Regions from separate parts of the Streptomyces vietnamensis genome, predicted to be linked through region 1. Evidence: riboswitches for the same ligand, from Rfam matches in the RefSeq annotation. Region 1 holds a riboswitch; each other region holds the start of a gene.
What was found. Region 1 has a riboswitch for cobalamin ahead of SVTN_RS25315 (ribonucleoside-diphosphate reductase subunit alpha). Riboswitches for the same ligand answer to the same signal wherever they lie in the genome.

Region 1 (3,483 bases):
GGTGAAGGTCGGCGCCCTCGTCTTCGTCCTCACCATGGACAAGACGGTCGCGATCAACTTCCAGCTGCTCGGCGGCATCTGGATCCTGCAGACCTTCCCGGCGCTCGTCGGCGGCCTCTTCACCCGCTGGTTCCACCGCTGGGCGCTGCTCGCCGGCTGGGCCGTCGGCATGGTCTACGGCACGGCCGCCGCGTACGGCGTCGCCAGCCCGACCCAGAAGCACTTCGGCGGCTCGGCCGCCGAGATCCCGGGCATCGGCGAGATCGGCTACATCGGTCTCACCTCCTTCGTGCTCAACGTCCTCGTCACGGTCGTCCTGACCTTCGTCCTCAAGGCCGTCAAGGCCCCCGAGGGCGTCGACGAGACCTCCCCCGAGGACTACACGGCGGACGCGGGCGACGCCGGTGTCCGCGACCTCCCGACGGTCGGCGCCGGAGCGCACTGACCCACGGACGCTCGAAAGAGGGGCCCGGGAAATCCCGGGCCCCTTCGCGTGCGCCGGAGGCAGACTGGGGCCCATGGATTTCACGATCAGGGCGGTACGGCCCGAGGAGTACGAGGAGCTCGGCGACCTCACCGGTTTCACCTATCTGAACGACGGGCTGCTGCTGCACGGCGAGGACGACTTCTACCTGGCCGTGCTCCGCGACACGGCCCGGCGGGCGCGCGAGAGCGAGGTGCTCGTCGCCGTCGACGCCGACGGCGGGATCATCGGCGGGGTGACCTTCGCGGAGGGCGGCACCACCTGGGCGGACATCGCCGTCCCCGGCGAGGCCGAGTTCCGGATGCTCGTCGTCGCGCCGAAGGCTCGCGGCAGGGGCGTCGGAGAGGCCCTCGTACGCGCCTGCGTGGACCGGGCGCGAGCCCTCCCCGGCTGTGCGCGCCTGGTGCTCTCCACGGCCGATCTGATGGTCTCCGCGCACCGGATCTACGAGCGGCTCGGCTTCGTCCGCACCCCCGAGCGGGACTGGGAGCCGATCCCCGATCACTCGCTGCGCACGTACGCCCTGGAGTTGTAACTCCCGGGACCGACACAACATGTGGGGGGTGCCATGAGCGGCGCCCCCCACATGTATGCTCGTCCTCGCTGTCGACGCAGGGGAATCCGGCGCGAATCCGGAACTGTCCCGCAACGGTGTGCTTCGTGCGGTTTCGTGCTTCACACGGAGTGAGTCCGAGGACCTGCCGGCAGCGCGCCCGGTCCGTCCGTTCCGGGTGCCACAGACGTCCGGGCCTCGCGGAGTTGGGTCGGTGGATGCGGCGCGCCCGCGCGTACGGGGTGCCCGCCTGCCCGCCTTCCCGCCCGAGGCCCCGAGCCGAGCGAGGGAGAGCCCCCACGTGACCATCGCGCCCGCCGATCCGGCCGCAGCGATCGAGACCGACGGCCCCGGGACCGTACTCCTGCGGACCCTGACCGATCTCACCGCCGACCTCCCGGACACCGACCCCGGCAAGGTCGCCGCCGCCGCCCTCCGCGGCCGCAGCGCCACGTCGGACGAGGCGGAGCTGCGCGAGCTGGCCACCGAGGCGGCCGCCGGCCTGATCGCCGAGGACCCCGCGTACTCCCGGCTCGCCGCCCGGCTCCTCACCATCACCATCGCCGACGAGGCCGCGGGACAGGGCGCCGTCTCCTTCTCGGCCTCCGTCGCCGTCGGTCACCGCGAGGAGCTCATCGCCGACCGCACCGCCGAGTTCGTCGCCCAGCACGCCGAGCGGCTCGACGCGACGATCGACCCGGCCGGCGACGACCGCTTCGGCTACTTCGGTCTGCGCACCCTCTACTCGCGCTACCTGCTTCGCCACCCGATCACCCGCAAGGTGATCGAGACCCCGCAGCACTTCATGCTGCGCGTCGCCTGCGGCCTCGCCGAGGACGACTCGGTCCGCGCGCTCGACGAAGTGGCGGCCCTGTACGGCCTGATGAGCCGCCTGGACTATCTCCCGTCCTCCCCCACGCTCTTCAACTCCGGCACCCGCCACCCGCAGATGTCCTCCTGCTACCTCCTGGACTCCCCGCAGGACGAGCTGGACTCCATCTACGACCGCTACCACCAGGTCGCGCGCCTCTCGAAGCACGCGGGCGGCATCGGCCTCTCGTACTCCCGCATCCGCGCCCGCGGTTCGCTGATCCGCGGCACCAACGGCCACTCCAACGGCATCGTGCCGTTCCTGAAGACCCTCGACGCCTCCGTCGCCGCCGTGAACCAGGGCGGCCGCCGCAAGGGCGCCGCCGCGGTCTACCTGGAGACCTGGCACGCGGACATCGAGGAGTTCCTGGAGCTCCGCGACAACACCGGCGAGGACGCCCGCCGTACGCACAACCTGAACCTGGCGCACTGGATCCCGGACGAGTTCATGCGCCGCGTCAACGCCGACGCCGAATGGTCGCTCTTCTCCCCGTCGGACGTGCCCGAGCTCGTCGACCTGTACGGCGAGGAGTTCGACGCCGCCTACCGCAAGGCCGAGGCGGCGGGCCTGGCCCGCAAGACCATGCCGGCCCGCGACCTGTACGGCCGGATGATGCGGACCCTCGCGCAGACCGGCAACGGCTGGATGACCTTCAAGGACGCCTCCAACCGGACCGCCAACCAGACGGCCGAGCCGGGCACGGTCGTCCACTCCTCCAACCTCTGCACCGAGATCATCGAGGTCACCAACGACGGCGAGACGGCCGTCTGCAACCTCGGCTCGGTCAACCTCGGCGCGTTCGTCGTCGGTTCGGACATCGACTGGGAGCGCCTGGACGAGACCGTCCGCACGGCCGTCACCTTCCTCGACCGGGTCGTCGACATCAACTTCTACCCGACCGAGCAGGCGGGCCGCTCCAACGCCAAGTGGCGCCCGGTCGGCCTGGGCGCCATGGGCCTCCAGGACGTCTTCTTCCAGCTGAAGCTGCCGTTCGACTCGGCCGAGGCGCGCGCCCTGTCGACGAGGATCGCCGAGCGGATCATGCTGGCGGCGTACGAGGCCTCCGCCGACCTCGCCGAGCGCAGCGGCCCGCTCCCCGCCTGGGACAAGACCCGCACCGCGCAGGGCGTCCTGCACCCCGACCACTACGACGTCGAACTGAACTGGCCGGAGCGCTGGGCCGCGCTGCGCGAGCGCATCGCGACGACCGGCATGCGCAACAGCCTCCTCCTCGCCATCGCGCCGACGGCGACCATCGCCTCGATCGCGGGCGTCTACGAGTGCATCGAGCCGCAGGTCTCCAACCTGTTCAAGCGCGAGACGCTCTCCGGCGAGTTCCTCCAGGTCAACTCGTACCTCGTCGACGAGCTGAAGAAGCTCGGCGTGTGGGACGCGCAGACCCGCGAGGCGCTGCGCGACTCCAACGGCTCGGTGGCCGGCTTCACCTGGGTCCCGGCCGAGGTCCGCGAGCTGTACCGCACGGCCTGGGAGATCCCGCAGCGCGGCCTCATCGACATGGCGGCGGCGCGCACCCCGTTCCTGGACCAGTCGCAGTCCCTGAACCTGTTCATGGAG
Region 2 (3,483 bases), 1.1 Mb from region 1:
CGTGGACAACCCCCTCATCAAGAGCGTCCTGCTCGCGGCGCGCGGCGGCGAGGACGACCTCCTCGCCTACCTCACCACCCGCCCGGAGCCGGTCTTCGGCACGGCGATGGCGATGCTCGACGCGTACGCGATCGAGGCCTGGCCCGACGTCGACGAGGAGTCCCGGGGGCTCGCCGTCGAGACGATCGTGCGGCTCACCGTCAGCCACATCGTCCAGCCGGTGGCCTCGCCGGAGGAGTCGGCGCGGCGCATCGCCAGGATCACGGCGCGGATCGCGTACCCGGGCGGCGTCCGGCCCGACGGACGCGGTGAGGCCCGCTGACGGACACGGGGGATCTCCGGCAGCGGGCCTCTGTTGAATATTGTACGAGATCATCCGGGGTGGTTCTCCCGGACGACGGCGGTGGTTCTCCCGGACGACGGCGGTGGCGAAGGGCGAGCGGGCGGGGTACATGTCCCCTGAGGCGCGGACACCCTCGACCGCGTCGCCCGAGCCGACGAGGAGGCCGCCGTGGAAGGCAGAAGCATCGGGTTCGTGCAGTCCTTCAACCGTCTCGGCGGGTACGGCTTCGTCGTCCCCGTGGGCTCCGAGGAGCAGGTGTACTTCAGCGCCGAGGACATCGAGGGCAAGGGGCGGACGGTCTCCGAGGGGCAGCAGGTCTCCTTCGTCCTGGTCCTCGGCGAGGGCCGCTTCGAGGCCAAGGAGCTGCGCTTCTGACACCGTCCGGGGCGCGGGGGCGCGGGGGCGCGGCCCGGCGGCCCGCGGGCAAGGGCCGACGGCCCGCGGATACGGACCGGCGGCCTGCGGGTGGGGACCGGCCGGGCTCCCGGGGTGCGACCGCCGGCCGGTGGTACTGTGCCGAGGCCAGTCGCACCTTTGTACGCACCTGAACGGGTACGTGCACGGGTCAGGGAATCCGGTGCGAGACCGGAACTGACGCGCAGCGGTGAGGGCGACGGGCGGAGCATCGGCCACTGGGCGGCACGACGGGCCCGGGAAGGCGCTCCGTCCGGCTGACCCCGAGTCCGAAGACCTGCTGGCGGCCCCGGCGGCACGCTGCCGTCCGGGGAGCACCGTACGACAGGCTCCGCGCATGAGCCGTGGACGCAGAGGAAGTCCCCGTGCCGCTCGCACACCCCGTCCGCTCCGCCGTGCCCGCCCTGGCCGGCGTCCTGCTCCTCACCGCGGCGGTGACCGGCTGCGGGCCCTCCGGAGCTTCGGCGAAGGACGCCCCGGAGCGCGGCTACCCCGTCACCCTCGCCGACGACTGCGGACGGCCGGTCCGCGTCGACCGCGCCCCGCGCCGGGCCGTCGCCCTCGACCAGGGGGCGGCGGAGATCATGCTCTCCCTCGGCCTCGCCGACCGCATGGTGGGCACCGCCACCTGGACGGACCCGGTGCTCAAGGGACTTGAGAAGGAGAACGCGAAGGTCCCGCGCCTCGCCGACCGCTACCCCTCCTTCGAGAAGGTCCTCGACGCCGAACCCGACTTCGCGGCCGCCTCGTTCGCGTACACCCTCGGCAAGGGCGGGGTGGCGCCCCGCGAGCGCTTCGAGCAGCTCGGCGTCCCCACGTACCTCTCGCCGAGCGACTGCGTCGGCAAGGACAACAGCGGCGACGGCGACGGCGTCCGCACCCGCCCCCTCACCATGGAGACGGTCTACGGCGAGATCCGCGACCTGGCCCGGGTGTTCGCGGTCCCCGAGCGGGGCGAGAAGCTCGTCGCCGGGCTCAAGGCCCGGGTGGCGAAGGCCACGGCGGCGGCCGACTTCACCGACGCCACCGTCCTCTACTGGTACTCCGACGCCAAATCGCCCTACATGGCGGGCTGTTGCGGAGCGCCGGGGATCGTCACGAACGCGCTCGGCGCGAAGAACGTCTTCGACGACACCCGCGAGGAATGGCCCCAGATCAACTGGGAGACCGTCGCCGACCGCGATCCCGACGTCCTCGTGCTCGGCGATCTGACCCGCCGCGCGCAGTCCGCCGAGAGCGCCGCCAAGAAGATCGAGTTCCTGGAGTCCGACCCCGTCACCCGGAACATGACGGCCGTGAAGCACAAGCGGTACGTCCTGCTCAGCGGCCAGGCGCTGAACCCCACGATCCGCACCGTCGAGGGCATCGAGAAGGTGGCGGCGGCGCTCCGCACGTACGGTCTCGCGAAGTGAGCACGCCCCTCCTGACAATCCGGCCGGCCCGGCCGGTACGCGCCACGGCGCTCCTGTGGGCGGCGGCCGGACTCGTCCTGCTCGCCCTGTCCGTGGCCGTGGCCATCACCATCGGCCCGGCCGACATCGGAGTCGGCGAGGTCGGATCCGTCGTCGCCGCGCACCTCGGCGGCGGCGCCTCGGAACTCTCGCCGATCCGCGACGGGATCGTCTGGGACCTGCGGCTGCCCCGTACCCTCCTCGCCGCCGTCTGCGGCGCCGGACTCGCCCTCTGCGGGGCGGTGATGCAGTCCCTCCTGCGCAACCCGCTCGCCGACCCCTTCGTCCTCGGCGTCTCCTCCGGCGCCTCGACCGGCGCGGTCGCCGTCGTCGTCCTCGGCGTCGGCGGCGGCCTCCTCTCCGTCACCGGCGGGGCGTTCCTGGGGGCGGTGGTCTCCTTCGCGCTCGTCCTGCTGCTCAGCCACACCCTCGGCGGCTCGACGGACCGGGTCGTGCTCGCGGGCGTCGCCGCGATGCAGCTCTTCTCCGCGCTCACCTCCTTCGTCGTGATGACCGCCGCCGACGCCGAGACCACCCGGGGCGTGCTCTTCTGGCTGCTCGGCTCGCTCGCCGGGGCCGGCTGGAACGATGTGTGGGTGTGCCTCGCCGTCCTCGCGGTGGCCCTGCTGATCTGCGGCGGGCACGCGCGGACCCTGGACGCCTTCGCCTTCGGCGAGGAGGCCGCCGCCTCGCTCGGCGTCGCCGTCGCGCGGACCCGGCTCGTCCTGCTGTGCGTCACCGCCCTCCTGACGGCCGCCCTGGTCTCCGCCGCCGGCGCGATCGGCTTCGTCGGCCTCGTCCTGCCGCACGCCGCCCGCGCCCTCGCCGGCCCCGGGCACGCCCGCCTGCTGCCGGTCACCGCCCTGGCCGGAGCGGTGTTCCTCGTCTGGGCCGACACGCTCGCCCGCACGGTCCTCGACCCGCAGGAGGTGCCGGTGGGAGTGGTGACCTCGCTGATCGGCGTACCGGCCTTCGTCCTCGTCCTGTACCGCACCAGGAGCACGCGATGACCGAGACCGCCTCCGCCGACGCCGGGCCCCGTGCCGAGCGCGGCGCCGGACTCCGTGCCGAGCGGGTCTCGCGCACGGCCGGCGGCACCCTCGTCCTCGACGGGGTCAGCATCGCCCTCGCCCCCGGCACCGTCACCGGGCTGCTCGGACCCAACGGCTCGGGCAAGTCCACCCTCCTGCGCCTCCTCGCCGGCGTCCTCGCCCCCGACTCCGGCGTCGTCACCCTCGACGGCGACCCGCTCGCCGAGCTGGGCCGCCGCTCCGT
Region 3 (3,483 bases), 1.5 Mb from region 1:
CTCCGGCGCGCCGCCGAGGACGTGCAGACCGTCCCTGATCTGGGCGTCCTTGACCTCGCACAGCCAGCCGTCGACGTGCAGCAGGAAGTCGTCGAAGCCGTCGTCCTCCGGGCGCTCCTCCAGACCGAGGTCGTGGTCGAGCTTGGCGGCCTGGATCAGGGTCCAGATCTGGGCGCGGATCGCCGGGAGCTTCGCCGGGTCCATCGAGCTGATCTGCGCGTACTCGTCGAGCAGCTGCTCCAGGCGCGCGATGTCGCCGTACGAGTCGGCGCGGGCCATCGGCGGCACCAGGTGGTCGACGAGGGTCGCGTGGACGCGCCGCTTGGCCTGGGTGCCCTCGCCCGGGTCGTTGACGAGGAACGGGTAGATCAGCGGGATGTCGCCGAGGGCCGCGTCGGGACCGCAGGCGGCGGACAGGCCGGCGTTCTTGCCGGGCAGCCACTCCAGGTTGCCGTGCTTGCCCAGGTGGACCATGGCGTCGGCGCCGAAGCCGCCGTCCTCGGTACGGGCGGCGATCCAGCGGTAGGCGGCCAGGTAGTGGTGGGACGGCGGGAGATCGGGGTCGTGGTAGATCGCGATCGGGTTCTCGCCGAAGCCGCGCGGCGGCTGGATGAGGACCAGGAGGTTCCCGCGCCGCAGGGCGGCGAGGACGATGTCGCCCTCCGGGTTGCGGGAGCGGTCGAGGAACATCTCGCCGGGCGCCGGGCCCCAGTGCTCCTCCACCTGCTCGCGGAGCTCGGCGGGCAGGGTGGCGTACCAGCGCTTGTAGTCGGCGGCCGGGATGCGGACCGGGTTCTTCGCGAGCTGCTCCTCGGTCAGCCAGTCCTGGTCGTGGCCGCCGGCCTCGATGAGGGCGTAGATCAGCTCGTCGCCGTCGCCGGAGACGATGCCGGGGAGGTCCGCCTCGGGCCCGAAGTCGTACCCCTCGGCGATGAGCCGCCGCAGCAGGGCGACGGCGGAGGCGGGGGTGTCGAGGCCGACCGCGTTGCCGATGCGGGAGTGCTTCGTCGGGTACGCGGAGAGGACGAGCGCCAGCTTCTTCTCGGCGTTCGGGATGTGACGGAGCCGGGCGTGCCGGACGGCGATCCCGGCGACGCGGGCCGCGCGCTCGGCGTCGGCGACGTACGCGGGCAGACCGTCCTCGTCGATCTCCTTGAAGGAGAAGGGGACGGTGATGAGCCGGCCGTCGAACTCGGGCACGGCGACCTGGCTGGCGGCGTCGAGCGGGGACAGGCCCTCGTCGTTCTCCTCCCACGCGGACCGCGAACCCGTCAGGCACAGGGCCTGGAGGATCGGCACGTCGAGCGCGGCGAGCGCGCCCGCGTCCCAGGCCTCCTCGTCGCCTCCGGCCTGCGCCTCGGCGGGCTTGGTGCCACCGGCGGCGAGGACGGTCGTGACGATCGCGTCGGCTCCGCGCAGTACGGAGACGAGCTCGGCCTCGGGGGCGCGCAGGGACGCCACGTACAGCGGGAGGGCGCGGGCCCCGGCGTCCTCGATCGCGCCGCACAGGGCGTCGACGAAGGCGGTGTTCCCGCTCATGTGGTGGGCGCGGTAGTAGAGCACGGCGACGGTCGGGCCGGTCACGTCGGCCTTGGGCGTCCGCTCGAGGGGGCCCCAGGTGGGGGCGGCGGCCGGGGCCTCGAAGCCGTGGCCGGTGAGCAGGACGGTGTCGGAGAGGAAGCGGGCCAGCTGCTCCAGGTTGGCCGGGCCGCCGTGCGCCAGATAGGCGTGCGCCTCGGTGGCGACGCCGACGGGGACGGTGGAGGCCTCCATGAGCTGGGCGTCGGGGGCCTGTTCGCCGCTGAGCACGACGACCGGCTTTCCGGCGGCGAGGACCGCGTCGAGGCCCTCCTGCCAGGAGCGGACGCCGCCGAGGAGCCGGACGAGGACCAGGTCGACGCCGTCGAGCAGGTCCGGGAGGTCGGCGAGCGGAAGCCGGGAGGGGTTGGCGAAGCGGTACTCCACCGGCCCTCCGGCCGCACGGGCGCTGAGCAGGTCGGTGTCGGAGTGCGACAGCAGCAGGAGCATGGCGAGCTCAGGCCTTCCTCGGGGTTGTCCGCGCCCCGGGTGGTCGTGTGGGTTGGGGCCTCCCCTCGCTCGAGCGAAGCCGAGAGCTTGGGGAAGGGAGTTCCTGACTCACCCGTGCCATGGCTGGTACGGGCTCACAGTGGCGGGACCGCGCCGGATTCTCACCGGGCTTCCTCCCCGGGGTCCTGGGACCCCATGCCGATCTGCATCCTAGATCGTGGCGCGGGCGGGCCCCAGGGAGCGGGGGCGTCGGCCGGATCACACCCCCCGTGGCCGACGGGTCGCACCCCATGGCCGACGGGGGCGCCGAGCGGATCGCACCTCCGTGACCGACGGGGACGCCGAGCGGATCACACCCGGTGGCCGGCTCCGACGTCGGCCGGATCACACCCGGTGTCCGGCCGGAGAGTCGGCCGGATCACACCCGGTGGTCAGCCGGTTCCCCGTGGGTATGCTCGCCGCCATGCCGCCCACCCCACCCCCGACGCCCGAACCGGGCGAAGCTCGCGTACGGGACCGTGGCGACGCCTGCCCCGGGGCGCTGCGCCTGCACCCCGCCGACGACGGACGCCTGGCCCGACTGCGCCTGCCCGCAGGGCGCCTGACGGCCAGTCAGGCGGAAACGCTCGCGGCCGCCGCCGAGACCCTGGGCGACGGACGGATCAGCATCACCTCGCGCGGCAACGCCGAGCTGCGCGGCCTCGGCGACGACTGCGGGGCCGAGCTCGCCGCGCTCCTCTCCACCGCCGGCCTGCTGCCCTCCCCCACCCACGAGCGCGTCCGCAACATCGTGGCCTCGCCCGGCGCGGGACTCGACGGACTCGGGTACGCGGACGTGCAGTTGTGGGCGCGCGCACTGGACACCGCGCTCTGTGCCGAGCCCCGGGCGGCGTCCCTTTCGGGACGGTTCCTGTTCGTCCTGGACGACGGGCGCGGGGACGTCGCCGGGCTCGGCGGCGATGTGAGCTTGATCGCAGGGGAGGGCGGGTCGGCTCTGCTGCGGCTCGGCCCGCGGGTGTTCTGGGTGGCCGCCGCCGACGCCGTCCGCGCCGCCCTCGCCGCCGCCCTCGCGTTCCTCGACGCCGCCGAGGCCGCCGGGAACGGGGCCTGGCGGCCCCGCGAGCTGCCCGAGGAGCACGTGCCCGACTGGGCCGGGGCCCTCGCGCGGGCCGGGATCGCGGCGGAGCCCGTATCCCTGCCCGTACCGCCGCTTCCCGTGTGCCCGCCGCCCGCGCCCGGGGTGCTCGGCGACCGGGCCCTGCACGTCCTGGCCCCGCTCGGCCGGCTGACGGCCGCCCAGCTGCGGGCCCTGGCCGAGGGGGTCGAGGAGCTCCGGCTCACGCCCTGGCGCGGAGCGGTCGTCGTCGGGGCCCGCGCCGACCGACTGCCCGCCCTGGAGACGTACGGCCTGGTCACCCGCCCCGAGCTGCCCTCGGTCGGGGTCAGCGCCTGCAC
Region 4 (3,483 bases), 3.6 Mb from region 1:
TGTAGCCGGGCGCACCTCCCCAGTGTCGGCAGGACGGGGTGGGACTGCCACCGGACGGACCCGGCAGGGGGGAAGCGGAAGGGTCGCCCCGGGGAGTGACATGGGTCTCCTCCGCGGGGTCCTCCGGTCGGACGGTCATGTCCAGGGAGCGGAACGGGACGCCGGGGGAGGAAGCGGGACAGGTCGCATGTGCCCCGGGAGGACTGGGGTGCCCGTGGTTCCGGGGTGACCGCATCGTGGACACCGGGCACTCCGGGGCGAGAAGCGGAACCTCTTGACACTGGTTAGGGACACCATGCCGCCCGGCCCAGTTCATCTTCCGTTCACCCAGGTTGCCTACGTTCAACGCAACACTGACGTCGAACGATTGCCTGGGTAAATGGAACACATCACGCTGCTGCTCGCCATTGTGGTCGTGACAGCTCTAGTGTTCGATTTCACGAACGGTTTCCACGACACCGCGAACGCGATGGCCACGACCATCTCGACCGGTGCCCTCAAGCCGAAGACGGCGGTGGTCATGTCCGCCGTGCTGAACCTCGTCGGCGCGTTCCTGTCCGTGGAGGTCGCCAAGACGATCTCCAAGGGACTGGTCAACGAGGACGGCATCCAGCCCGAAGTGATCCTCGCCGCGCTCGTCGGCGCGATCCTCTGGAACCTGGTGACCTGGCTGGTCGGACTGCCCTCCAGCTCCTCCCACGCCCTGATGGGCGGCCTCATCGGCGCGACCGTCGCCTCGATCGGCGTCAGCGGCGTCAACGGCGAGGTCGTCGTCAGCAAGGTCCTCATCCCGGCCGTCGCCGCGCCGATCGTCGCCGGTATCGCCGCGACGCTGGCCACGAAGCTGACGTACAAGATCGGCGCCAAGACCTCCGAGAAGGACACGGCCAAGGGCTACCGCGTCGGCCAGATCGCCTCCGCCGGTCTCGTCTCCCTCGCCCACGGCACCAACGACGCCCAGAAGACGATGGGCATCATCACCCTCGCGCTGGTCGCCGGCGGCACCCTCGCCCCCGGCTCCAACCCGCCCGTCTGGGTCATCGTCTCCGCCGGTACCGCGATCGCGCTCGGCACGGCCCTCGGCGGCTGGCGCATCATCCGCACCATGGGCAAGGGCCTCACCGACCTCCAGCCGCAGCAGGGCTTCGCCGCCCAGACCAGCGCGGCCACGGTCATCCTGGCCTCCTCCCACCTGGGCTTCTCCCTCTCCACCACGCACTCCGTCTCCGGCGCCGTCATGGGTGCGGGTCTGGGCCGCAAGGGCGGCGTCGTCCGCTGGTCGACCGCCACCCGCATGTTCGTCGCCTGGGGCCTGACCCTGCCGGCCGCCGGCCTGGTCGGCGCGGGTGCCGAGTACGTCGCCCGCCAGGGCCAGTGGGGCGTCTACGTCGTCGCCGCCTTCCTCGCCGCCTCCTGCGTCGGCATCTGGCTCGTCTCCCGCCGCCAGCCGGTCGACCACACCAACGTCAACGAGGTCGAGACCGGCGCCGAGCCGGACGGCGTCGTGACCACCGCGATGGCCGCCGTCACCCCGCCGCCGGCCGGTTCCGTCGCCGCCGTCGCGGACGAGGACCTGAAGACCACCATCCCCGCGCCGGTCCCCACGGACCCGGCCGCTCCCCCGGCCCCCGCCGCGGTCTAAGGAACTGGAACCAAGCATGAAGATCGACTGGGCAGCTCTCGGCTCTGTCTTCGGAGTCAGCCTCGTGGCGACCGTCGCCCTCGTGGGCCTCTTCACCCTCGGTGTCGTCGGCCTCTCCAAGCAGGAGCAGGCCGCCGCCCAGGGAGGCTCCGCCACCCTGGCCCGCACCGGCGCCTACGCCTGCTTCGCCCTGTGCCTGGCGGCCGTGGCGTACGGCATCTACCTGATCGTCGCCTGACGCGTCGGGCGTGACCGGCGGGGCGGCCCGCACCTTCGGGTGCGGGCCGCCCCGCCGCCGTCGTGTTTGTGGTGCTTCGCACAGTGACGCGGCGCAGGTCAAGGGTGAGTTGACGGGTGTTCTCGGGCCGTGGTGGACTGCCGAGGCCATTACGGCGGCAGTAGAGGAAGTCCGGTGCGATTCCGGCGCGGTCCCGCCACTGTGACCGGATCCGAAGGGTCCGGGAGTCAGGAACTCTCGCCGCCGGTCACGTCGATCCAGGGCGCGGACCCTGAGTGAGGACACAGCGCCATGCCCGGCCGCAGCCCCAGACCTTCCCGAGCCACCGGCATCTTCGCGTACGGCGCGGCCGCCGGTCTCGCCGTCGACCTGCTCGTCGGCGACCCACGCCGCGGCCACCCCGTCGCCGCCTTCGGCCGGGCCGCGGGCCGGGTCGAGAAGGCCCTCTGGCACGACCACCGCGGCTGGGGCGCCCTGCACACCGCGGTGTGCGCCGGTGCCACCGTCGCGGCCGGCGCCCTCGCCGCCCGTACGGTACGGGGCAGCCGCGCCGCCTCCGTCGCCCTCACCGCCGCCTCCGTCTGGGCCGTCGTCGGCGGTACGACCCTGGGGCGCGAGGCCCGCGCGATCGGCGGCGCCCTCGCCGCCGGGGACCTGGAGGTCGCCCGGGAACGGCTGCCGCACCTGTGCGGACGCGACCCGCAGTCCCTCGACGGTCCCGCGATGGCCCGCGCCGTCGTCGAGTCCGTCGCCGAGAACACCTCCGACGCGGTCGTGGGCGCCCTCTTCTGGGGAGCGGTCGCGGGCGTGCCGGGCCTGGTCGGCTTCCGCGCGGTGAACACCCTCGACGCGATGGTCGGCCACAAGTCCCCCCGCCACCGGCGCTACGGCTGGGCCTCGGCCCGCCTCGACGACCTGGCCGGCTGGCCCGGGGCCCGGCTGACGGCCGTCCTCGCGACCGTCGCCGGCGGGAACCCGCGCGGGGCGGTGAGGGCCTGGCGGTCGGATGCCTCGAAGCACCCGAGCCCCAACGCGGGCCCCGTCGAGGCCTCCTTCGCGGGCGCCCTCGGCGTACGGCTCGGGGGGACCCTCTCGTACGCCGGGCGGGTCGAGCACCGGCCCGTCCTCAACGGGGAGGGGCGGCCCGTCGAGGTCGCCGACATCGACCGCGCGGTCCGGCTCTCCCGCCGGGTCACCGGACTGACCCTGGCCGCCTGCGTGGGCGGCCGCATGATCGCGAGCGCGCTGAAGCGGAGGAACGCATGAGGGGTGGGGGGCTGCTCGTCGCCGGGACCACGTCCGACGCGGGCAAGAGCGTCGTCACGGCCGGCATCTGCCGCTGGCTGGTCCGGCAGGGCATCAAGGTCGCGCCGTTCAAGGGACAGAACATGTCCCTGAACTCCTTCGTCACCCGGGAGGGCGCCGAGATCGGCCGCGCGCAGGCCATGCAGGCACAGGCCGCCCGGGTGGAGCCGAGCGCCCTGATGAACCCGGTGCTGCTCAAGCCCGGCAGCGACCGCTCCAGCCAGGTCGTCCTGATGGGCAAGCCGGTCGGGGAGATGAGCGCCCGCGGCTACCACGGGGGCAGGCAGCAGACGCTCTT

Region 2: another riboswitch for cobalamin. It lies ahead of SVTN_RS29905 (ABC transporter substrate-binding protein); the one in region 1 lies ahead of SVTN_RS25315 (ribonucleoside-diphosphate reductase subunit alpha).
Region 3: another riboswitch for cobalamin. It lies ahead of cobN (cobaltochelatase subunit CobN); the one in region 1 lies ahead of SVTN_RS25315 (ribonucleoside-diphosphate reductase subunit alpha).
Region 4: another riboswitch for cobalamin. It lies ahead of SVTN_RS08935 (cobalamin biosynthesis protein); the one in region 1 lies ahead of SVTN_RS25315 (ribonucleoside-diphosphate reductase subunit alpha).

The regions. Positions count from the first base shown of each region.
Region 1 is NZ_CP010407.1:5,602,299-5,605,781, reverse strand. It holds gene mctP (monocarboxylate uptake permease MctP) at 1-445, shown strand, start outside; gene SVTN_RS25320 (GNAT family N-acetyltransferase) at 519-1,019, shown strand; cobalamin riboswitch at 1,075-1,204, shown strand; gene SVTN_RS25315 (ribonucleoside-diphosphate reductase subunit alpha) at 1,339-3,483, shown strand, end outside.
Region 2 is NZ_CP010407.1:6,656,599-6,660,081, forward strand. It holds gene SVTN_RS29895 (TetR/AcrR family transcriptional regulator) at 1-322, shown strand, start outside; gene SVTN_RS29900 (cold-shock protein) at 512-718, shown strand; cobalamin riboswitch at 865-1,042, shown strand; gene SVTN_RS29905 (ABC transporter substrate-binding protein) at 1,123-2,169, shown strand; gene SVTN_RS29910 (FecCD family ABC transporter permease) at 2,181-3,218, shown strand; gene SVTN_RS29915 (ABC transporter ATP-binding protein) at 3,215-3,483, shown strand, end outside.
Region 3 is NZ_CP010407.1:4,062,792-4,066,274, forward strand. It holds gene cobN (cobaltochelatase subunit CobN) at 1-2,028, opposite strand, end outside; cobalamin riboswitch at 2,106-2,241, opposite strand; gene SVTN_RS18100 (cobalamin biosynthesis protein CobG) at 2,480-3,483, shown strand, end outside.
Region 4 is NZ_CP010407.1:2,023,977-2,027,459, forward strand. It holds gene SVTN_RS08920 (alpha/beta hydrolase) at 1-15, opposite strand, end outside; gene SVTN_RS08925 (inorganic phosphate transporter) at 380-1,642, shown strand; gene SVTN_RS08930 (hypothetical protein) at 1,659-1,880, shown strand; cobalamin riboswitch at 1,997-2,136, shown strand; gene SVTN_RS08935 (cobalamin biosynthesis protein) at 2,172-3,146, shown strand; gene SVTN_RS08940 (cobyric acid synthase) at 3,143-3,483, shown strand, end outside.